One region of the Paenibacillus sp. NPDC056579 genome, then DNA from elsewhere that is predicted to be linked to it. Evidence: riboswitches for the same ligand, from Rfam matches in the RefSeq annotation. Region 1 holds a riboswitch; the other holds the start of a gene.
The links. Region 1 has a riboswitch for cobalamin ahead of ACFQ88_RS01180 (energy-coupling factor ABC transporter permease). Riboswitches for the same ligand answer to the same signal wherever they lie in the genome.
Positions count from the first base shown of each region.

Region 1 (12,339 bases):
CGGGGCAACCGGTTCTCCGGATTCTTCCGCCTGCGCAGCGGGGAGGAACCCGAACATTTGCAGCACTAAACAGAGTAAAAGACATAAGCGCAAATAATGTGCGGATTGGCTCAGCCTTGCTCGTGTCATGACAATAGCTCCCTTCGAATTGGCAAATATGGTTTACCCGCGAACTTGACCGGCAACGGCACCTTGCAGCAGCTCGTTATTTCTTCGCGTTTGCATCCAATCGCTTGTTTACGTTGGCTTCCGCTTCCCGCAGAGCGGTGTTGAGGTCTTTGCCGTTCATATATTCCTCGAAGCTTTTGAACACAAGATCTCTTACAGACGTATTGAACTGCGAATATTCAGGCGCGGGGGGAGAGGAGCTTTTGAAAATGGACTGCAAATTTTTTCCTTGGAGAAAAGGCATATCCGCTCCGAGAGCCTTCTTCATCTCGGGATTTTTCAGAGAGGATAACCGCGCGGTCGCCCTTGCGCTCTTCATTTGCACCTCATCCGATGACATGATGCTTAACAGTTGAGCCGCTTGGTCTTTATATTTACTCGTTTTGGCAATGACAAAATTTTGCGAGTCAACATGGTTGTACAAATTCGGCTTCTCCTTGTAGCTCGGATATTGGACCAAATCCCAGTTCAGCCCAAGCTTGGTAGCTTCCTCGAGACCGATATTAAGCAGATTGTTATACGGAAGCATGGCGATGGTCTGGTCTTTCATAAACCAGTTGCGGGCTTGGAAGGAGTTCAGCTTCTCCGGCCGGTTGTGAGGGATGTTCCAAATTTCTTTGCCTAAAGTAAAGACTGTACGCCATCCGTCCGTATTGACCGAAGCGCGGTTCGTCTTGGCATCGACAAAGGTGAGCCCGAGAGGCATCGCCATACGGGCGATCGTATCGGGATCTAGCCCTCTATATTCCACTCCGTTGTCCAGGCGCGACACTTTTTTGGCGAGCTCGATCGTATCCTCCCATGTCATGCCGTTCTTCGGGTAAGGGACTCCGAACTTGTCGAAAATGTTCTTGTTGTAATAAAGCGCGCTGAAATGGGCGAAGAAAGGCAAGCCGTACAATTCGCCTTTATCCGATTTGGCGCTGGCGAGCAATTCCGGATCGAAGCGATCCAGATCCACTTGGTGCTTCTTCATCAGCGGAGTAATATCTTCGAGCAAATCCAGCGTCTTGTACGTGCCGAAGTCGAGATTGTTCGTATAGATGATGTCCGGCGGCTGTCCGGCCACAACCAGCTCGGCAATCGTTGTTCCTTTGCCCGGCATAATTGCTTCAACAGAAATTTGCGGAAATTTCTTCTGCAGCGGTTCCGCGATCAGCGTGTTCAAGTCTTGTGCTGTTAGCGAGCTGTTCGACAGGTATACTTTTAAGGTTATGGGGCTCGCATCGATAACCGGTGCATTAACGGGTGCATTGTTGCCGGAAGAGGTGCCGCCTGTGCCAGAGCCAGAGCCGGCGTCCGTTTGGACTCCTCCGCAGCCGGTCAGTGCTGTGAATACGGCGAGTATGGATAATCCCGCTGCTGCTTTGCTTACACTCATTCGATTGTCCTCCTTGTGAACCTAAAAATAGACATACTTTTAGTGAAGCGCTTTCATTTAACGAACTTTTTAATGGCCTCCCTTTAGTTTAAAAGAACGTTGCAGACAGCCGACTCTGCTCCGGAAATTAACAGCCTGCACTGCAATTACATTATAATGGATGGATATTTTGAGATTCTACCTAACATTATGGAACAAATTTATGTTTTTTTGTGATTTAGGGTACGAATCCGATAAACGAAAAAAAGCCGATCTTATGTATCGGCTTCGAGATTCCATGAAAAACAGCCCCTTTGCCACTTAAGGAGGACTAGAAAGTGGTAAGGGGCTGTATGGCTGAATTCATTAAAGCATTATCGTTTGTAACCCGAAAGCTGCTGTTCAGCAATTTGGACTAGGCGACGAGTAATGTTTCCACCAATTGCACCTGCATCGCGTGTTGCGAGGTTGCCGTTGTAACCAGTTGGAGATAGCTGAATACCTAATTCTTGGGCTACTTCATACTTCAGTTGATTCAATGCTGACTGAGCTTGTTGTACTACTAAAGAATTGTTGTTTGCCATTGGTAATCACTCCTTTTTTATTGGTGTAACTGTATTATGTGAAGGAAGTAATTAGATATACGCAACAACGATTTGGTAAATAAATCCGGTTACTAAATTACATAGACTTGGAGTTTGACCGCCTCTTAGCTTTCGCTAAGAGGCACTTTTTTGTAACAGGATGGTTTACTTTTATTGGAATAAGCAGCAGTAAAGCACACAAAATAATACCAAAATTATGGAAAGGGGGAGTAAGTGACATGGAGCTAAGCATTCCAGCGGATGTGAACGAAAATGTTAAGGTCAACTACGATACGTTACGACATATTTTTCATAATTGTGCTGATATCGTATTTAGATCGTTAAAACTTACGGATCAAATTGAGATTCTATTCGTTTATATAGAAGAGCTGACAGACTCGAATAAATTGGAACAGATTATTTCGACTTGTATGATTAGCCGTGATTTTGATCGACTGACACAATCCTTGATTGGCGTCATTACGGCAGTCTGGGTTATTGCGACGTTCGGAACCAATATCGGATCCACCTTAATCTTTCCGTAATTTAGTATGGTCCGATTTATAAATTATTTAGGATTTATTCAAAACATGGATGTCTGGATTATGTTCATTTGGATATTTAGCGTATTCGTAAAGCTAGCCATTTACTTGTTCATCAACCATAGACAGGCTATAGAAGAAGCAGCGGTAATCAAACCTATACAGGATGCTAAACCTGTGCCTTTATTGCATGGGTTTTTCCTTTTAGCTGATTATGTTAAACTCGATACATAAAATCCAGCTGCCAAAGAGGTGATTCCTATAACCACACACAACACCACCAACAGATTAGCCAACGAAAAGTCTCCCTACCTGCTCCAGCACGCCTACAACCCGGTCGATTGGTTCCCTTGGTCCGAAGAGGCATTTGACATAGCCAAACGCGATAACAAGCCTATCTTCCTATCTATCGGCTACTCCACCTGCCATTGGTGTCACGTCATGGAAAGAGAGTCCTTCGAGGACGAAGAAGTAGCCGGGCTGCTGAATCGGGACTACATATCGATCAAGGTCGACCGGGAGGAACGGCCGGATGTCGACCACATTTACATGACTGTATGTCAAGCTCTGACCGGACAAGGGGGATGGCCGCTTACGATCGTCATGACTCCGGACAAAAAACCGTTTTTTGCCGGGACGTATTTTCCGAAGCACAAACGATATGGCCGTCATGGCTTAATGGATTTGTTGACACAGCTTGGCAGCTTGTGGAGAAACAATCCGGACAAGGTGCTCGAGACTGGCGAGCAGATCGTACAGGAAGTGGAAAAAAGCATGCTGGCCAATCTCAATGGGTCTATCTCCGCCGAGACGCTGGATCAAGCATTTGAGATTTATGAGCAAAGGTTCGATCCGGAATACGGCGGATTCGGGAACAAGCCCAAATTTCCGACCTCGCACAATCTCTCCTTCCTGATGCGGTATTATCAAAGGTCGGGAAACGAGAAGGCACTGCAGATGGTGGAGAAAACATTGGATTCCATGCATCGCGGCGGCATGTATGATCATGTCGGATACGGCTTCTCCCGATACTCGGTGGATGAGAAGTGGCTTGTGCCGCATTTCGAGAAAATGCTGTACGATAATGCGCTGCTCGCGTGGACTTACATCGAAGCTTACCAATTGACCGGCAAAAAGAAATATGCCGAAGTGGCGGAGCAGATTTTCGCTTATGTGCTGCAGGATATGACCGATTCGGATGGGGGCTTTTATTCGGCGGAGGATGCCGATTCCGAAGGCGAGGAAGGCAAGTTTTATGTCTGGTCCCCGAAGGAAATCGTTGAAGCTTTGGGGGATGAGGACGGGGAATGGTACTGCGATTTATTCGATATTACCGATACTGGCAATTTTGAAGGACGCGGCATCCCTAACTTGATCCATCAGGATTTGGAGACGGCGGCGAGCCGCAAAGGATTAGCGCTCCACGAGCTAAAGGAGCGTGTCGAGCGCTGCAGGCAGCAGCTGTTCGCTGCACGAGAGAAACGGATTCATCCAGGCAAGGATGATAAAATATTGACCTCATGGAACGGTCTGATGATTATGGCATTGGCGAAAGCATCCAAGGCTCTGGGCAACGAATCGTATTTGCAGGCTGCCGCCAAAGCGGCCCAATTTATTACGATCAACTTGCGAAGAGAAGACGGACGCTTGCTAGCCCGTTATCGCGATGGAGAAGCGGCGTATCCAGGTTATGTGGATGACTATGCTTTTCTGGTATGGGGGCTGATCGAGCTGTACGAAGCGGCCTTCGACATCCGTTATTTGAAGCTGGCTGTTGAACTGAACGCCCAGATGATCGACCTGTTTTGGGATGAGGAGCGGGGAGGGCTGTATTTCTACGGGAATGACGGCGAGCAGCTTATCTCCAGAAATAAGGAAATTTATGACGGTGCATTGCCTTCAGGCAACTCGGTTGCCGCTATGAACTTATTGAAGCTGTCCAAGCTGACATACGATGCCAAGCTGTCGCGGATTGCCGATACGCAGCTGGAGGCGTTCGCAGGCTCTATTGAGCGCTATCCGGCAGGCCACTCGATGTTTCTGATCGCCTTGGATTTTGCCTACGGCCCGACAAGCGAAATCGTTATAGCTGGCCGCAAAGGGTCGGATGAGATTGCCGAAATGCTCGAGGAAGTGAGAAGCGGTTTTCGCCCCAACGCTATTACCGTATTCGTGCCCGATGGTGCCGAAGGCGAAGAAGTCGGGCGGCTGATTCCGCTGGTTCAGGATAAAAGAGCCATAGGCGGACGGGCAACGGCATATGTGTGTAGAGATTTCGCCTGCCAATCGCCTACGACGGATTTAGAGGAGCTTATAGAGCTGCTCCAGCCGGAACAGGATTGATCGGAATTTTTTCGGATAAAGAAGGAATTTGAGTCTCAGCGACGAATATGGATTATTCGGCTTCAATACAACTACATACGAAAACGTCAGGTGCCTTTGTGAAGACAAAGGGTAACAGGGAATCGGGTGCAAATCCCGAGCGGTCCCGCCACTGTATACGGGGAGTTTCTTTCAATACGTCACTCGAGCTGCCACGCAATTTGGGGAAGGCGAAAGAATACATCGATCCGTGAGCCAGGAGACCTACCTGATGTGATGCACCATATTGCCTTCGAGGAAAGGAGAGGTGTACGAACGATGAAGCGACAACGCCTTTTTTGTTTGTCGTCTATTGACACGTACCCATGACCAATCCGACACGGATTGGTTTTTTTGTTTGAACAAAGGTAGGAGGGGTATAAAAATGAAACGCAAGAAAACATGGGTGAGCACGTTGCTCCTGGTCGCAGGCTTTGTGCTGTATTTGTCGGTCAATGAACCGCAATCCGCTTACGCAATGCACATTATGGAAGGGTTTCTTCCTTTAGGGTGGGCGATTTTTTGGTGGGTATTATTTATTCCATTTTTTATTACGGGGCTTCGCTCGCTGATTCGCATTACGAAAGAAACTCCGGAGCTTAAGATGATGCTCGGATTGGCCGGTGCCTTCACGTTCGTGCTGTCCGCTCTGAAGCTGCCTTCGGTAACGGGAAGCAGCTCGCATCCGACCGGTACCGGTCTTGGAGCGGTCATGTTCGGCCCGCTGCCTATGAGTGTGCTGGGGTCCATAGTACTGCTGTTTCAAGCGCTGCTCTTGGCTCACGGCGGTTTGACGACGCTCGGCGCCAACGCTTTTTCCATGGCGGTTGCGGGACCGATGGTAGGTTACGCCGTGTACCGTTGGATGATGGGGGCGACCGGAAAGCAGAAGCTATCCATCTTTATGGCGGCGGCGATGGCTGACCTCTCCACGTATGTTATGACATCCGTTCAATTGTCGTTGGCGTTTCCGGCGGAACAAGGCGGTATAGCGGCTTCGTTTATCAAGTTTGGCGGTATATTTGCTATTACTCAAATTCCGCTTGCTATCAGTGAAGGACTGCTGACCGTTCTGATCTGGAACTGGCTCCAGTCTTACAATTCCAATGAATTGTCCGTATTGCAGCGCAAAATGAAAGGGGCACGCGAACAATGACAACAACGACTAAAAATATATTGCTGCTGACGGGCGTCATCTTGCTCGCCGCCATTCCTCTATTGTTCGTCAACGGCGAATTCGGAGGAGCGGACGGAGCTGCGGAGGAAATGATCAAGGAACTGCATCCTGCTTACGAGCCGTGGTTCTCGTCGCTGCTCGAGCCGCCTCCGGAGACGGAGAGCATGCTGTTCGCGCTGCAAGCCGCATTGGGGGCAGGCTTTATCGGATACACGATAGGCTTATTCAAGGGAAGGGCCTCCAAGTCGAAGTCCCAATGATGAAGACCATCGATCGTTTATCTTATGGCAATAAGCTGCGGGCCGTTTCTCCCATGTGGAAGTGCGGCTTCGCAGCTCTTCTTCTGCTTATTGCTTATGTGGCGCATCCGTGGATTCAGCTGCTTATTTTCCTGTGGATGCTGATTTGGCTTATTGGCTATGCGGCCATTCCCGCCAAGCAGGTGGCTTTGATGCTGGGCGCTTCTTGCCTGTTTTTCATCGGAAGCTTGCCGGCTTTGATAATAGAAGTACGGAACATGGATTTCGGTCATGAAATGGCTCACGGTATCGTATTATTTTCGTTATCCCACTGGACAATCTATATGAATTTGACGAGCCTGATGAGTGCGGGGCAGCTGCTGATCCGCATTATGGCCTGCGTGTCAGCAAGCTTTTTCGTCATTCTTACGACGCCGATGTCCGAGCTATTCCAGGTCATGAAGGTACTAAGAGTGCCGACTCTGGTCCTGGAAATCATGATGATTACCTACCGGTTCCTATTCTTGCTGTCCGATACGGCTCATGATATGTATACAGCGCAGCAATCGCGGGGCGGCCAGTCCGGCTTCGCAGGCAAAATCCGTGATACCGCGACGCTTATAGCCCGGCTGTTTGTCAAAACAATGCAAAGGTACCAAGGACTCACGAATGGTTTGATTTCGAGAGGCTTTACAGACGAGCTCCGGCTGCCTCCTTATGTAAAAAAGGCTGTTCCTGAGCGGTACAAGGTGGAAGCCTGTATGGGAGTAGCAGTATTAGTCATATTGGAGTGCTGGATTCGATGGGGGTGAAGGGGAAACGATGAAGCGAGAATCCATACAACTTGAATCGATGTTACCTGCGATACAATCGCAAGATGTGGTTTACAGCTATCCGGGAACGAGTGTGCATGCGCTTCGGCAGCTGAATATAGCCATACCAACGGGGAAGAAAACCGCGATCTGCGGGCATAACGGATCGGGAAAATCGACGCTCTTCCTGCAAGCTATCGGCATTCATCGTCCGGATGAAGGAACGATGCTCCGGCGGGGCGAACCTTTGTCCTATGACCGCCATTCGTTAAAAACGTTGCGGCAGCAGGTAGGACTCGTATTCCAGGATCCGGAGCAGCAGCTGATCCTTACTACGCCGCGTGAAGATATCTCTTACGGCTTGCGCAATGCCGGAGTGCCCGAGCAGCAATTGCAGGAACGAACCGCACAGATGCTCATGACGATGGGGCTGGAGGAGCTGGCCGATACTCCTATTCATCATCTGAGTCTCGGGCAGAAGAAACGGGTGGCGCTCGCAGGGGTACTGGTGCTAGAACCAGAGGTCGTGCTGCTTGACGAGCCGACAGCTTACTTGGACCGGCGCTCGGAGCAGCAGCTCATTCGGGAGCTGGATCGAATCCACGGGCAAGGGATCACGGTTGTTATGGCTACGCATGATATGAACTTGGCCTATGCATGGGCGGATTGGATCCTTGTTATGGATCGGGGGCAGTGTGTGAAGGAAGGCACACCCTATGAAGTATTCAACGATGAGGGACAGCTTCAAGCAATGGGCCTGGAAATGCCGATCGTTCTTGATATATGGAATTCATTGCCGGAGAGGCTTCGTAGGGACTGTACGCCTCCAAGAGACGTAAACGCTCTGAAGCAGTGGCTGCAAGAGACCGATGAACTGGCGATACATCATCATGGAGTGTAGGGAAGCAAATAGAAAAATCCCCGTTTAACCTAGCAGGTTGTACGGGGATTTTGCGGTTTCTTAGCTTATTTTTCCTGAATCATCATCTTCCATAAATCGGCTGAATCGTAGCCTAATCTCCAAGCGGCCACGCCAGCCAAATTGTACTTCTTGGCTATATCAAGACGCGCCTTCACCGTGCTCTCATCCTCGAGCCAGAAAATATAGTTGTACCCGTCCTGACTGTATTCCACACGGTATTGATTGAAGTTGGCGTCCCATGTCTTGGTTGCGTTCTTACTCGCAATTAGCGCAGGCAAATCCTTCATCAGGAGCGCCCGGTTGCTCACGAGATTGCCGGAGCCGTCTATCTGCCATTCGCGGACATAGAACGGAATGCCGATGATCAATTTGTCTCGCGAAATGCCGTAGGAGAGGAACTCCTTCACACCTTCCTCAACCCATTGCAATCCCGCTACGGAACCGGCTTCCGTGCTTCCTTTCCAATGCTGATCGTAGGTCATTGTAATAATGTAGTCGACGATATTGCCGAGCTTTTCATGGTCATAGGCGGTTTGCGCATTCCATTTGACGCTGCCTCGCGGCAGATCGATGGAGATCAGCAGCCCTTTGTCGTGCGCTGCTTTCGTCAAATTCGTAATAAATGCAGTATAGGCTGCACGGTCTTTGCCGGCCAAGCTCTCGAAGTCCATGTTCAACCCGTCGACGCCGAGCGCAGCGCCTTTTGCAACGAGTGCTTCAATGAATTTGGTCTGTGCTTCGGCGTTCGACAGAAAGGCGGAGGTCAATGCCGCATCGAACTGATTGTTTACCAGCGGCTGTACCGAATAGCCTTGCTGCTTCAGCCAAGCTACCGTATCCTTATTCGAAGTATCCGTCAAAGCGCCGCTCGCATCCGCCAAAGTAAAATACGTAGGCGATACGACATCCAGACCTGCTGTATTGTTCACCTGTGAGCGGATCGTATCGTTGCTAGAGCTTCCGTTCCAGCCCCAAAATTGCAGCTTGCTGAAATTGTCCCACAGAATGCTGTTCCCGCCCAAAGGACGAATCGATGCGTTACTGTAGCCCATTGCATAATTCAGGGCATTCGGGATGGTAGAGAAGTCGGAGATCCAGCTGTCGTTCTGATACACCTGATAATAAGGATAATTAGTCCATAGGGATAACGATTTGCCGCCGTTCGGGCTCTCGTTATAAATAGCTGTATGATCGAACTGCTTGGCATAAGCGATCGCTTCATCCACATGAAGGAAGGAGTCCAAAGGCTTGTTGTATTGATAGACCCGGTAAGACTTCACGTTCGAGAAGACGACCTCATTGCTTTTCTCGGTGCTTTTGACCGTAGAATTGCCCCATTTGAGAGATTCGTTGACAGCATCCTCAAGGTAAGCGAATGACCAGCTGTCGCTCGTAAACGTTCCTTGGTACACCTGATACGTGTTGTTCCGGGAAGCCCTCAGCTCGGCCTTGGTCCCTGCCGGAATGTTATCCCACACCCATTGATGGGTGTTAAGATCGATGATGTGGGCGTTGCCCCATTTGGCCGCTTCAGCCTTGGCTTCATTTAGAGTAGCGAAATCCCAAGAAGGAAGCGTTGCGTCACCTTGGTATACTCGATAATTCGGATAATTGTCCCATACCCAGCCGTCTGACTGAAGATCCCGAATGCTGGCATGGCCCCACCGGCTTGCTTCGCGGATAGCTTGATCCAGCGTTGCGAATTCCCATGCGGAGCTGCTGTAGCCGTTCTGGAATACCTTATACCGTGGATAATTGTTCCACAGCCATTTGCGCGTGGCGATTTCCTCGACATGACTGCTAGCAAACTGTTTGGCGTAATTTTCCGCCGATTTGTAATCCGACGTTTCCAGCAAAATATGATTATCTTGATAGACGCGGTATTTGGACGTTTTGTCCGCGGCCAGAGCCGAACCGCCGGAAGAGAGGAGCAGCGTCATGATGGATACTATCATTACGGTTTTGCGATTCAACATGCATCAGCCTCTTTCTACTAAATCTATCCTATTAAACGCAAAAAAAACAATATAGTTGCGAAGGAAAATAGTAGAAAATAGACTTAAGCTTTTAAAAGAACAAGAGAATGTACGATATCAGGGTGATTTCATAGGAAAAACCCCCTGGAGTGCGGATTTTTCCGACTTCAGGGGGCTTTACTTTATTAGGCGATATCCGCAACGATTTCATCTTCCAGCTTCAGGTGGATCTGGTCGCGGAACACCCGGATATTCATTTGTGTCAGCAAATATCGCTCGATGGCTTCCAGCATATTCGCTGCGATGATGATCTGGCTGCGGCCTTCGGCATGAACCTCTGCGGAGAAGCCGTAGTCTTCGTCCCACATCAGCTCCACTTCGACTTGACTCGGATGAAGCTGCTTGCGTTCGCCCATGTGCAGGCAAATCGCGTTAATAATGTCCTGCTCGGTTAATCTCATCTCTTAATTCCCTCTGTATCTTCATTAGAATCGTTTCGGCTCTTCCTTGAACTTGCGCTTCTCTCTGAAATAGTGAACGAGTCTGATGACCAGGACTACTACGGCAAAGATCGCCATCATGTTAATCAGGAAGCCCAGGATGTTGCCGAGCATGCCCAAGTTGCCGAACAAGCCGCCGAACAGCATACCTGCGATACCGCCGATCAGCAAGCCCTTCATCAAACCGCCGCTAAAAAATCCCGGCTTCGTTGCCGTAGTCGGATTCGTTGCGCCAGGCGTCTTGGTCGCTGCAGCAGGATCCGCTTTATTGACACCGCTGTTAGGAGTCTGAGTGGTATTGCTGCTAGGATTGAAGCTTTTCTTCGACGACTTGTAGCCTTTCGCATCAGCAACGCCGGCACCGGTGGCACTGAAAGAGAAGGCGATGACAAAAGCCATCATGATGATAGATAATCGTTTCAACATTGTCTTGACCCTCCAAGTCATAATAAAATATAGCGATGCTAAAAGTTACTACGAATAACTTAGACAAAGGTTTCAGTTTTTATCCCTTCTTGATACAATAGATACAAAGAAAATTGAAAATCAAATTATGTATCTAATAGAGGCGGTTACTTTCATGTCAGCATACCCTCAGGCTTATATTGATTATTTGGTTTATTTTCACGCGGAGCGGGATTATTTCGAATGCCACGAGGTGATGGAGGAATATTGGAAGGAGCATCCCGGCGATCCTCTGGCTTCGAATTATGTAGGATTGATCCAGATCGCGGTTGCGCTGTATCACCATCGGAGAAATAATCTTACGGGCGCCAAGAAGATGCTGGCGAGCTCCTTGAACAATTTGACCGACACCGGTATGAACTCTCTCGGTATTCATTCGGAAGAGCTGCGCACCAGGATCGCGGCTCGTTTGGAGCAGCTGTCGCAGCCTGACAGCGTATACGAGGACATGAACCTGCCATTGTCCGATCCGCGATTGGCAGCGGCCTGCATGGCTGAATGCGCCCAAAAAGGCAAGACATGGCTGGGCTCGATCGATACGAGCGACACGTTTCTGATTCATAAGCACCGGCTGCGAGACCGCAGCTCGGTATTGCACGAGCGGGAGCAGAGCCGGCTCCGCAAAGCTGAGCAGCGGGGGATGGAGCCATGACAAGCGCTGCGAAGCTGGGGAAAGTGGTCGTCGTCGACGATGAGCCGAACATTGTGGAAGTGATCCGGCTGTATCTCGAGCATGCGGGATACGAGCCTTTTATCGTATACAGAGGCAACGAAGTGATGGACATGATCCGGAACGAAGCTCCGGACCTTGTGCTGCTCGACGTGATGCTGCCCGATTGCTCCGGATTTGAGTTATGCAGCGCCATTCGCAGCGAGAGCGGGCCGATATCTCAGACTCCGATCATCTTTCTGACAGCGAAAGGCGAGTCGATAGACAAGCTGCGCGCCTTCAATCTGGGCGTAGACGATTATATCGTCAAGCCGTTCGATCCTAACGAGCTAATAGCGAGGATCAAAGCCGTTCTGCGCCGAACGAGCCAGCAGCAGAACCTGCCCGCCGCCGCGGCTGCAGTGAAGACGGTCAAGAGCATTCTCCGCATCGGCTCCCTTATGATCGACCCTGAGCAATACAGAGTTGCAATTCAAGGCGAACGGATCGATCTGACGCCGAAAGAGGTGGAGCTGCTGCATTTTTTGGCTTCCAATCCTGGACGGGTGTACTCCCGGGAGGAC
Region 1 is NZ_JBHTVD010000001.1:221,368-233,706, forward strand. Features, by position in the region: gene ACFQ88_RS01155 (stalk domain-containing protein) at 1-129, opposite strand, end outside; gene ACFQ88_RS01160 (ABC transporter substrate-binding protein) at 206-1,549, opposite strand; gene ACFQ88_RS01165 (alpha/beta-type small acid-soluble spore protein) at 1,903-2,112, opposite strand; gene ACFQ88_RS01170 (hypothetical protein) at 2,352-2,657, shown strand; gene ACFQ88_RS01175 (thioredoxin domain-containing protein) at 2,916-4,997, shown strand; cobalamin riboswitch at 5,069-5,262, shown strand; gene ACFQ88_RS01180 (energy-coupling factor ABC transporter permease) at 5,401-6,171, shown strand; gene ACFQ88_RS01185 (energy-coupling factor ABC transporter substrate-binding protein) at 6,168-6,452, shown strand; gene cbiQ (cobalt ECF transporter T component CbiQ) at 6,452-7,243, shown strand; gene ACFQ88_RS01195 (energy-coupling factor ABC transporter ATP-binding protein) at 7,254-8,144, shown strand; gene ACFQ88_RS01200 (glycosyl hydrolase family 18 protein) at 8,210-10,141, opposite strand; gene ACFQ88_RS01205 (YxcD family protein) at 10,327-10,602, opposite strand; gene ACFQ88_RS01210 (hypothetical protein) at 10,627-11,067, opposite strand; gene ACFQ88_RS01215 (DUF309 domain-containing protein) at 11,222-11,758, shown strand; gene ACFQ88_RS01220 (response regulator transcription factor) at 11,755-12,339, shown strand, end outside.

Region 2 (12,339 bases), on a different contig from region 1:
CGCCCTCGCGCAAGGTGATCATGGCTTCACCCCTCTGCGGAACCGGTGGGTGAATTCTTTATCGTACAGCTTCGAGCGATACTCGTCCTTGTCGTGAATCGTCGGGTCCAGCGCCCAGCCCGCCAAAATCATCGCATGGGAACGGATGCCGTTGCTGCGCATATCCTGCTCAAGGTTAGCAAGCGTAGTGCGGACAATAAGCTGATCCGGCCACGTCGCGCGCTGTACGACCGCCACCGGCGTATCTTCGCTCCAGCCTGCGCTTCTCAGCTCCTCGACGACCTTCCTCGTCAGCGTCGCGCTTAAGAAGAGCGCAATGGTGCAGTGATGCGCCGCCAGATCCTTCAGCTTCTCCAGCTCAGGAACCGGCGTTCTGCCCTCCGCCCGGGTCAGGATGAGCGTCTGGGTCAGCTCCGGAATGGTCAGCTCCGCCCCAAGAGCCGCGGCCGAAGCAAACACCGAGCTCACGCCGGGAATGATTTCGTAGCCGATGCCTTCTTTTTTCAGCAGCGCTATTTGCTCCATAATGGCTCCAAATACGGCAGGGTCGCCCGTATGGACGCGCGCCACCATTTTCCCCTGCTTCACCCGGTCCGCCATAACGGCCACCATTTCGTCCAGGTCCATGCCCGCGCTTTTCAGCACTTCGGCATCCGGTTTGGCCTTGGCAATCAGCTCCTCGTTAACCAAGGAGTCGGTATACAGCACGACATCCGCCTCCTGAAGGATGCGGAGCCCTTTTACCGTAATCAAATCCGGATCGCCCGGACCGGCGCCAACAATATATATTTTCATTATTTTCTCACCACCATTAACGTTAAATATTCGAGTCCTTTTCCTTGCAGCTCAGTAATGTCGCGCCAAATCATTTCCTCCGAGGACGTCACTTTGGTCAGTACAGCCGCTTTGTCGACAAGCCCCAGGTCGCGCAGCACCATAATCATCAGATCGATGACCTTGGCAACTTTGATAAATACGATGCAGTCATGATTTTCAATAGCCGTGCGCATCGTGTCATAGTCGTCCGTCGCCGGCACGATGGCGATCTGCTCATCGCCGTCCGCAAGCGGAATCCCAAGACGGGACGCCGATGCGTTGATGGAGGAAATGCCTGGAATCGAGCGGATTTCCACCTCCGGATGGCGCTCCATCATCAGCCTCATCAGGTGAATGAAGGTGCTGTAGATCATCGGATCTCCTTCGGTTACGAAGGCGACATCCTTCCCCTGCTCCAGATGCTCGTATACGGTGCTTACCGTCTTGCTCCACTGCATTTCCAGCGCTTCGCGGTCTCTTGTCATCGGGAACGTCAGGCCGATCATCGTTTTTTCTTCCGTATTCACATACAGCTCGGTTATCGTAAGGGCATAGCTTTTGGCGCCCATCTTCTTGCGCGGATAGGCTATGACCGGCGACTCCTTCAAAATCCGGAACGCCTTGACCGTTATCAGCTCGGGGTCTCCCGGACCGACTCCCAATCCATATAATGTACCTAGCTTACTCATTCGCGTTCGCCTCCTTCGCCTCCGCCCCGCCGGGCTCTTTATGCTTGGCCGTAATGATATAAATCGGATTCAGTCCCTCGAATCTCGTTAAGTCCAGAATCGGCTTGCTGCGCGCAATTTGCGCCAGCGTAATGCTCGTCGCCATGCCTTCATCGGCAAAAGCCTTGTTAGCCTCGTACAAGTTCTCGATCGTCGCCGCGTTCAGCACGATGCGTCCGCCCGGACGAAGTCTTGTGCAGCAAACGTGCAGCAGCTCTCTCATCTCGCCGCCGCTTCCTCCGATGAACACGGCATCCGGGTCCGGGAATGACTCCAGCCCTTGCGGAGCGCGTCCTTGAACGGCCGTCAGATCGGTGCGGAAGCGGCGCATATTGTCCAGGCAATTTTGCAAATCCGCCTCGTTCTTCTCGATCGCGTATACTTCGCCATATCGCGCGATTCGCGCCGCTTCGATAGCGACGGACCCCGTGCACGTGCCGATGTCCCATACGATGCTGTCCTGCTGCAGGCCGAGCTGCGCCAGGCTTAGGACGCGGATTTCTTTTTTCGTAATCAGGCCTTTGTCCGGCTTGCGTTGGATGAACTGGTCGTCCTCGATCCCGAGCGACCGCTGCTTCTCCTTTACCGCTTCCTTGGACGCCGTAAGAATGACTACGTTTAATGGGGCAAAATCGTTCGCGGCCAGCTCCTGCAGCTCGTACCAGCCGCATCGCTCCTGAGGCCCGTCCAAATGCTCCGCAACGAAGGCGCGGTATTCGGTCATACCGAACGACAGCAAATAATCGGCAATCGCCCGCGGACTATTCATCTCATCGGTCAGCAGCGCCACTTTCACTTTCCCGTCGATCCGCTGCGCTAATCCTTTCATGCTGCGTCCGTGAACGCTTGTAATATAGGCATCCTGCCAGCTCTGGCCCATCCGGGCAAAAGCCAGCTGCACCGAGCTCATATTCGGGTAAATTTCTACGTCCAGCCTGGAGGACAAATAGCCTCCGATCCCATAAAACAGCGGATCCCCGGAAGCGAGAACTACGACCTTGCGCCCCAGCTCCGCCTCCGTCTGCAACCGGGCCGCGAGCTCTGACAATCCGCCTTTGATCGCTATCGTCTCTCCGGGGTAATCCGGAAACCATTGGAGCTGTCTTTCACCCCCGACCAGCACGTCGCTCTCCGTTATCCATTTCGCATATTGCGGAAGCAAGCTCTGACGGCCGTTATCGCCGATTCCAATGACCTTCGGCCTGTCCATCCGCTTTTGCGTTTGTGTCAGCTGCTGATTCACTTTGTTCTCCCCCCGTTACCGTTCAGCGTACAAATCGTGCTGCTACCGGAACTAAATTCGCCCTACTCCCGACCGATTCGCGCGCTGCCCAGTAAATTTCCCTTCATCGAAATGATGACGGTCTCGATATCCATGCCGCCCTGGACTTCCTTCCATCCGGCATCGCAGCAGTAGGCGCTCAGACGCTCGAAAAATCCGCCGTAGCCCCATTCCGCCATCCAATCGCCGACCAGCGCCGCCGTATTGGCATCCAGTATGGCTGCAGCCTGCTCCTGTGTCGCACCGGCCTCCTCCGCCACTCGCGACAGAAAGCCGAAATCCACCGGAGCGCTTTTGGAATGCACCATCATGACGCCTTGAGCCACTTTGGAAAACTTTCCCATCATCCCTATTAAGGTTACTCTTGTGACCCCTTGCTTCTTGCACTGCGTCAATGCAAAGCCGATGAAATCTCCCATCTCGACAAAAGCTTCCTCCGGCAGCTCCGGGTACATGTCTATTCCGTATTTCTCCGTCCGGCCGCCGGTCGACAACACAATATGCTTGCAGCCGCATTGGACGGCAACCCGGATCGCTTGCGCGACGCTCGCCTTATAGGCGGCAGTGGAAAAGGGCACCACCGTGCCCCTAGTGCCCAAAATAGATATGCCGCCGACAATGCCGAGCCGTCCGTTCAGCGTCTTCTTCGCTATTTCCTCTCCGTCCGGCACGGAAATAACGACTTTGACCCCGCGCTGAATCTCGTACTGATTCAACACGGAATCGACCGCTTCCCGGATCATTTTGCGCGGAACCGGGTTGATCGCCGCCTCGCCCACCGGAACCGGGAGGCCGGGCTTGGTTACCCTGCCGACGCCGACGCCGCCGTCGAGCTCGATCCCGGGCTCCGTCCGCCACGACACCTCGGCGATAATTCTCGCCCCGTGGGTCGCGTCCGGATCGTCGCCTCCGTCCTTGATCGTCTCCGCCTCCGCCCGCTCCGCCGTAAAATCACACCGTACGATCGCGAACGTGACGACTTCGCCGATCGGCAGCTTGATCGTTGCCTCCATCTGCGCTTCCTGCATAATCAGCGCCGTGAGCGCCGCCTTGGCCGTTGCGGTTGCACAGGATCCCGTCGTGTAGCCGTGCCTTAGCGGCTTGTCTTCCTTACCGCTGCTCTTGTCCATCGCCATGGTCCGGTCTCCTTACCCGAGACGCTCCGCCATAAGCGATAACGCGTTCACCGAAGCTACCGCCACAGGACTGCCGCCTTTGCGCCCGATGTTCGTAATGAACGGGATATCGAGCTTCGCCAGCTCCTCTTTAGACTCTGCCGCCGACACGAAGCCTACCGGAACGCCGATCACCAGACCCGGCTTCGCTTCGCCCTCCTTCACAAGGCGGATCAGCTCCAACAGTGCCGTCGGTGCGTTGCCGATCGCGAAAATACCGCCGTCCGCTTCACGGATCGCCTTGCGGATCGAGATGATCGCGCGCGTCGTATTCAAGCGCTTCGCCTCTTCCATTACGTCAGGGTCGGAGATGTACACTCTCACGTCGCCGCCGAACTTGGCGATCCGCGGTTTGCTGATCCCGACCTGCACCATTTGCACGTCGGCTACGATCGTTTTGCCGGCGCGAATCGCTTCGATTCCTGCTCTGATTGCGTCCTTATGGAACAGCATGCTGCGTCCCAATTCAAAATCCGCCGATGCGTGAATAACCCTCTGCACGACCGAATACTGCTCTTCGGTAAAAGGATGCTCTCCTAGCTCCTCAGTGATCATACGAAAGCTTTGTTCCTCAATCTCTTGCGGCTGAACCGTCAGCGGTTTGAAATCCGTTTTGAAATCCATTGTTTACGCCTCCTGCAAAAGTTCGTTTAATTTGCCGATTACGCCTGCAAAATCACCGAAATACGTTCCATATTCAATGCTCGGCCTGCCGATGACTATCGTCTCGATTCCCATCTCCAGCGCCGATTCCAGCTTCTCGTCCACCGCTCCGACCTTGCCGCTTTCCTTCGTGATCATCAGCGTGACATGGTAATGCTGATATAAAGCCTTGTTCAGCTCCTTGGAAAAAGGACCCTGCATCGCCACGATATGCTTCTGCTCCAGACCTAGCTCCTCGCACTTCTCCATGTTGTCCTTGCGGGGCAGCATCCGCGCCACCAAGGTCGTATCCGCGAGCCCCAACAGCTTGCGGGCAAAAATATGAAGCGTCTTGCTGCCCGTAGTCAGCATGATCACTCCTTTGCGCTCGGCGGCAATATCCGCCGCCTGCTCGTAGTCATCCGCAAAGGTAACGAGCGGATGCGTCTCGATGGCGATCCGGTCCCGCTCGAAGCGGATATACGGCACTTCCGCCTCCTGAGCGGCCGCAATCGCATTCTTAGACGCTTCCTCCGCAAATGGATGCGTGGCGTCCACAATCGTTCGAATGCCTCGCTCGCGAACCAACTCAACCAGCTCGTCTGCGGTCAGACGCCCGGTCAATACGGGCAGACCCGCCTCGTCCATCGATTTGGCGGCGCTGTCCGTTACTACCGTCGTCAGGAGAGGATATCCCGCCTGACGTATGTGCAGCGCCAGCTCGCGCGCGTCGCTCGTTCCAGCCATTAAGAGAATCATAGTCGTTCCTCCCCCGATTAAGATGACGTCGCTGCTTTATCGTCCGTAGGCACCGCCACGCGCTCATGCTTATGATCGTCATGGCCATGATCGTGGTGCCCGTGGTCATGATCATGTCCGTGATGATGATCATGGTCATGGTGGTGGTGATCATGATCATGATGGTGATTGTGGTCATGGTCGTGATCATCATGTCCATGATGATGATCGTGATCATGGTGATGATGGTCGTGGTCGTGATGGTGGTGATCATGTCCATGATGGTGGTCGTGGTCATGGTGGTGGTGATGGTCGATATGCTCCATCGCAGCCAACCGGTATTGGCACATATCGCAGTTCATTTTCGTTTCGCCCTGCACGGCCTCCAGCGCTCGTTCGCGCAGGATGTGGCGCAAATTCGGATGAAACCCGAAATAATCGGCCAGCACAAATTGATGCTCAGGATATTTTTCCTTGAATTGCTCGAGCATTTGCTCCATCCGTTTGATCAGTACGCCCGTAAACAGGAAATAGGGCAATATTACGACTCTGCGCGCGCCCAGCTTCAAGCACCGCTCGATTCCCTCATCCACAAGCGGGGCGGTAACGCCGATAAAGGCCGTCTCGACCCACTTCACCTTCATCTTTTCCCAGAATAGACGCGAAATCTTGAACAAATCGCTGTTCGCGTCGGCATCGCTGCTGCCCCGTCCGACGACAAGGACGGCGGTATGCTCGAGTTCCGGCTCCAGCTCAGTACCTGTCGTCGGCTCCAGTCCGTTGGCTGCTCCGGCCGTTTCCAGCCTAGAGGCGAGAATGTCCAGCACCTGCTCGTGAACTCCGATCGGTCTGCCGTATTTGAAACGAACCGAAGGATATTTCTCCTTGGCCTCGTCAATGGCGGCCGGAATATGAATTTTGGCATGTCCTGCGGAAAATAACGTAATAGGAACAACAGCAACCTCCGTCGCCCCTTTCCTCACACAGCTTTCGATGCCCTGCGCAATGGTAGGCGATTCGAATTCGAGAAAACAGGTCTCCACCAACGGCTGCTCCAGCTCGGCCGCAATCGTACGGACAAACTCGCGGACCTCCTCGTTGCCCTCTGCATCCTTACTGCCGTGGCCTACAAACAATACTGCATTCATCTATATAACCTCCCATGAACAATCGCTTTTCTTTAATCACCGCAAACCGCATTTTCTATTGTAAAAGCAGGCATATCCTGATGCCTGTAGCCTTCGATTTCCTTCACCCGTTTGAAAAACTTATGGAACCTCTCGTTCGGATGTCCATTGGTTATGTAACGCGCCACAATGTTCTCTATAGTTTCAATAAGCCGTTCAGGCTCGATCCCTTCGGCTACCGGCTGGCCCGAATGGGCGTTGCGCCCAATCGTTTTACCGCCCAGGAACAAGTCGAACTTCTCCTTGCGATACACGATGCCGATATCCTCCTGAACGGCTCCGTAGCATGCCATGCCGCAGCCGTTCAAGCCGATCCGCAGCTCCTTCGGCACCTTCATGCCGCCAAGCCGCTTGTTCAGCTCCTCGGCGTATGGAATGGCGTCGCCCTTTTCACCGTTGCAAAAATCGCAAGCCTTCACCTGCGCCACATCGCCAATCGGCGACAAAAGAAAGCCCTCCTGCCGGAGCTTCGAAGTAATTTCGTCCGGATTGTCCGTAGGAACGCGAACAATCATTTGATGATGAGGCGTATATTCCATCGTCCCGTTGTCGCCTACGACATCGGCCAAGGCCAGCATCTGCCGTGCCGTAAATTTCTTCTCGGCTACGCCGGGACTAACCGCCAGCTCAAAGATCGACTGCTGGCGGAACAGCACCCCGGCCGGCGGCGCGCTATAGCTGTCCGCCGTCTCTACGCCACGGCTGCGGTCCGACAGCCGCAGCGCCTCCATCGCCAGCGACAGCGGGCTCGCCGCTCCGCCTCGCTCTGCCTCTCGCACCGCGCTTGTCGCTATCACCGCTCCGCCTCGCTCTGCTTCACGCACCGCGCTCGGCGCTATCGCCGCTCCCCCTCGCTCTGCCTCACGCACCGCGCTCGCCGCTATCACCGCTCCGCCTCGCTCTGCTTCACGCACCGCGCTCGCCGCAATCGCCGCTCCGCCTCGCTCTGCCTCGCGCACCGCGCTCGCCGCTGCCGCCGCTCCACCATGGTCTGCTTCACGCACTGCGCTCGGCGCGAAACCGTCCGGCTCCTCTTCGTCCCAATCGTCCTCATCGTCGCCGGCTTCCCACTGGCGCAGCGCCCAAGGCTCTGCCGCCTCCTGCAGCCGCTGGTGAGGCTTAAGCGGCTGTACCTCCGCTCCCAGCGTATATTTGCGCTGGTACCCGCGCGGAGTAATCATCAAGCCGTCGTAGACCGTCGTCGATGCATTTCCGATAATGACCGTCGTCAGCATGCCGATATCGTGGTCAAGCATATCGCGCAGGTTCGTCAGAACCACATGCTGCCTGTCGCGATAAGCGCTCTTCACGATACCGACCGGCGTCTCGGCCGAACGGTACTTCAATAGAATCCGCTGCGTCTCGACGATTTGCCTTGTCCTTCTGCCGCTTCGCGGATTGTACAGGGCGATGACGAAATCCGCCTGCGCCGCCGCCTCGACCCGTCTCGCTATTAGCTCCCAAGGGGTCAGATGGTCGCTTAAGCTGATCGTGCACGCATCGTGCATTACCGGAGCTCCCAGCAGCGATGCCGAAGAGTTGATCGCCGAAATGCCCGGGATAATCTCGACTTCGACGCCGCCTTCCCGCCGCCAGCCCTTCTCCATGAGCACTTCATACACTAGACCGGCCATCCCGTACACGCCGGCATCCCCGCTGGAGATGACGGCGACCTTTTTCCCCGCTTCCGCCTGTCTTACGGCTTCCTGCGCTCTGCTGACCTCCTCCGTCATCCCGGTCCGTACAATCTCCTGATCGGTCAACAGTCCACGGATCAAATCCACGTAAGTGTTATAGCCGATAATAACCTCACTTTCCTCGATCGCTTCGCGCGCGCGTTTCGTTATATGCTCGAAGCTTCCCGGCCCGAAGCCGATGATCAGCAGTTTTCCCGCCATGCTGCACACGTCCTTCCCTATATATTACGGATATATATCCCGTTGCCTTCCCTCTAGCTTCGCTTCCAATCGCTCCGTCCGTCGTCCTTCATACGTTTTTGGAGCAACAAAAAAAGCATCCCCAACAGAATGTGTTAGAAATGCTTTGACAGCCCGGACCTACAATGAAATTAAATGGCACAACAGTGCCATCTCCAAGAACAGGTAAGCCGATCTCTAACACCTCCCTAAATCCGCGTAGGTTAACAGTGTTGTTCGAATAGGCAGGTCTCCTGACTTAGAGCAAAAGCGCCGATCCCCTTCCCGGAACGTATGTTCCAGTGGTATAGCTATCGGCTGCCTGGCCAAAATTGGCGCTCCTTACAGTGGCGGGTCCGTGCCGGTATTGCACCGGTCTTCCCTTTTAAGCAGATAAAGTTCCCCTTATCCGCACCTCATTCGTATCCGTATTTGATTGTCCAGAGCAATCATATCACCCTGAACAAAGATTTGTCTATAACGGTCCGGCAACCATCAATCCCCTGTACTGCTTTCCTTCGACTTTTGGGTCGAAGTTCTTAATTTTTGCCGCAACCCTAGCAAAGAACAGCTTTTCTCACGAACAGTATACCAACCAATAGGTACTTACAAACCGAACCAGCGAAGGTGGAAATTACATATGAAATACGGGCATAGAATTGCTAAACTGCGCAACGACCAACGCTTGACGCAGGAAGATCTCGCCGGCAAGGTAGGCATCACCCGATCCGCACTTTCCCATTACGAGAACAACCGCAGGGAGCCGGATTACGAAACCATTCAGAAGTTCGCCGATTTTTTTCAAGTGACCATCGACTTTTTAATGGGCCGAAGCGACGACAGCAGCCATCCCATAGATAACGATGTACAAGAATTTATCAGTCACCTGGAATTATCGGATGAAGCTCTTATGGAGAGGTTTGTCCTTACCATTGACGGCAGGGAGCTGACGCCGGAGGAATCCCGAAGATTTATTGCATTCATCCGGTATGAGCGTACTTCCAAATAAAAGCGCTTTTTTAGAATCGATACTTTACTTCGAATACTCCATTTTTCCAAGCTCCCATTGAAACATCGGAAACAGTGAAGGCTGCTCCTCTTTATAGGCCTCTTCGACCGGTGAAATAGCAGCTTGCTGAAGGGAGCTCCATGCAGCGAATTTTTCTCTGGGAATTTGGAGCTGATCCAGGATTAAGTCAATTTCGATGCACTTCTTTTGCTCTACCATCGTAAACCCACTCTCCATCTCGTCTCATAAGCGTTCATATCTCAATATTATATAGGAACTTCTCAAAAAATAATGTCACATGCTGGGGGGCGTTCCGCTTAAAGCGCCAATCATTTTGTCGAAACCGTGATTATAAACAAATCTTTATTTATGCAAAAAGCCTTGTCCATCCAAGACAAGGCTTTGATTATGTATAGGCGCTTATCAAAAGGCCGTTCAGTTGTTACGAGGTTACCGTTTTCAACCGCCGAGCCGCCTTTTTTACTCCCATTCTTCGGATCAGGGCGCTTGCCGTCACCATATCGGGCACGACCTCCTGCACGCCGTTCAGCTTATCCATGAACCGGTTATAAATAAAGTCGCCAAGCACCTGGGCCAATCCTTCCTTGAGCTGAATCTGCGGCTTCCATCCCAGCTCTTTCTCAGCCTTTTGTATGGTAACGCATACGTTGGTACTGTCAGCGGGCCGGGCTTGAGCAAATAGGGGCTTTAATTTCTGATTGACAAGCTCATTCATCAGTTCGAACAGCTCCACAATCTGGGTCGATCGTCCCGTACCTATATTATACGTTTCGCCGTCCCCCCTGCTGATCGCCCGGACATTGGCTTCCGCCACATCGGTTACGTATACGAAATCCCGGCTCTGCAGCCCTTTGCCGTAAATGACCGGCCTTTCCCCGTTCACGTACGTTTCCATAAACGCCGAGATGACGCCTCCGCAGCCGAAACGCTTTTGGCGGTAGCCGTAAACGTTCGCATAACGCAATATGGTATAGTTGAGGCCATATAATGCGCCGTACATCCGAATATATTCTTCAGGAGCGAGCTTGGACATTCCTATTCCCGACATCGGAACGCAGGCGGCTGTTTCGTCCGCAGGTACAAGCTCCGTGTTTCCGTATATTTCAGCAGAAGAACCGTAAACCAGCTTCTTGATATTGAATTCCTTGCAGAGGTCAAGCAAATAGATCAGTCCGCGAAGATTAGGGCTAAGCCCCCTGACCATCATCGTTTCATCGAAATCGGTTTTCTCAGCCAAGTGAATACAGTAGTCCGGCTTCTCCAGTTCAAAAATATCCCGCAGCTCCTTGCTCGCCACGTCCACTCTATACAGCTTGCAGCTTTTATCCAGGTACTGCTCTTTGCCCGTACTGAAATTGTCGACTACGATAACTTCCAGTCCCGCTTTCTTCGCGTACTCGACGGTGTGGGACCCAATGAAGCCGGCCCCGCCAGTGACTAGTACTTTCATCCTTATCCCCCCTGCTTGCTTATTGTCTCCAAAAGCATTTTTTGGCCAAGCTCCACTTCAGTCCTATATGTAATCAGATACGATAGTCGAATTGTGATACATTTCGTATCAATAATAATCAAAAAAAGGCTCTAGGTCAAGTAGCCCTACAAAAACGCCGAATAAGCGAGGACTCGGTTCGGGCATTCCGCCTCCAAGCCTACGCTGTTTGTTCTTCCAGGTTCTGTTTCTATTAAATCAGGTTACTTAGGACGATAGGGAAAAGGAAGCCGTACTGCTGCGGAAGAAGTGCCTGCATACAAATCGGGCGGCAGCCAGGATGCTGCAAGCTGAAGCCCTGAGCCGAGCGAGCGCACCCATGGATGCGTTCAGCCGTCCCGCGTGAAACGTTTTGCAACAAGCACGAAATAAGACGGGGAGATTCTATATCAAGAGAAGCTCGACACCAGCTTCTGACTGGAGGATGCGCTTGCATTTTCGCTAGGCGGTTGTTGGGAAGGAAGACCGAATTGAGAAAGGCTCTGCTCGTTAATGTTCAGCTGCTTCAAAATTTTGTGTATATCCAATTGAATAGGTGACTTGTTCAGGTTGTTGGTGTTCATTGCTAGCTCTCCTTCTATCTCCGAATGGAATATTCTCTCTATAAACATTTGTTTTGCCTTCTTAAACCACTTTATGATACACTATGTATCTTGTCAAAGGTGGATTCTGTCGAAAACAATAAAGAAATGTTTACTTTAATAAATCTTTGGTAATGGTGCGTAAAGCCCTTTCACAATGCTAAGATGGTTAGTAGCGCAATTCATAAGAATAGAGCCTTTTTTACACTAAAAAAGGAGGAGAAGTTATGATCTACGCCGCTTCCCTGCTTGTCCTGCTGTGCCTAGGCTACGCCGTCTTCATCCTTCCTACCCGGTGGCTGAAAATCGAGAGAGTGCAGCATCGCATCGGATTACAGGTGAACATATTGCAAATAAGCGATCTCCATATCGAGCGGCTGCGCATCTCGCCCTCGCGGTTATCCGCGCTGATCGAGAAGGAGAAGCCGGATTATATTTTCATAACGGGTGACTTTACAAAGCAGCAGGAGAGCTTGCCGAAGCTGGACGCTTATCTGAGAATGCTGTCACGGCACCGCATCCCGACCTTCGCCGTTCTGGGAAACCACGATTACCAGCAGCGAAAAGTGATCCGGCTGATCAAGCTGCTGCAATATTACGGAATTACGCTGCTGCGCAATGAATCCGTGCAGCTCCCGGGCTTTCATCTTATCGGCATCGACGATTACTGCAGCGGCAAAAGCAATCTGTCCAAAGCGTTCGAGGGCACCCGTCCTGCAGAGCCGCGCATTATTATTACGCATGACCCTAACGTG
Region 2 is NZ_JBHTVD010000005.1:426,885-439,223, reverse strand. Features, by position in the region: gene ACFQ88_RS21665 (cobalt-precorrin 5A hydrolase) at 1-22, opposite strand, end outside; gene cobM (precorrin-4 C(11)-methyltransferase) at 19-795, opposite strand; gene cobI (precorrin-2 C(20)-methyltransferase) at 795-1,505, opposite strand; gene cbiE (precorrin-6y C5,15-methyltransferase (decarboxylating) subunit CbiE) at 1,498-2,754, opposite strand; gene ACFQ88_RS21645 (cobalt-precorrin-5B (C(1))-methyltransferase) at 2,850-3,956, opposite strand; gene ACFQ88_RS21640 (precorrin-8X methylmutase) at 3,975-4,625, opposite strand; gene cobK (precorrin-6A reductase) at 4,629-5,402, opposite strand; gene ACFQ88_RS21630 (sirohydrochlorin chelatase) at 5,420-6,529, opposite strand; gene cobJ (precorrin-3B C(17)-methyltransferase) at 6,562-8,466, opposite strand; cobalamin riboswitch at 8,713-8,918, opposite strand; gene ACFQ88_RS21620 (helix-turn-helix domain-containing protein) at 9,125-9,493, shown strand; gene ACFQ88_RS21615 (hypothetical protein) at 9,518-9,712, opposite strand; gene ACFQ88_RS21610 (NAD-dependent epimerase/dehydratase family protein) at 9,936-10,964, opposite strand; gene ACFQ88_RS21605 (hypothetical protein) at 11,393-11,566, opposite strand; gene ACFQ88_RS21600 (metallophosphoesterase) at 11,812-12,339, shown strand, end outside.
Region 2: another riboswitch for cobalamin. It lies ahead of cobJ (precorrin-3B C(17)-methyltransferase); the one in region 1 lies ahead of ACFQ88_RS01180 (energy-coupling factor ABC transporter permease).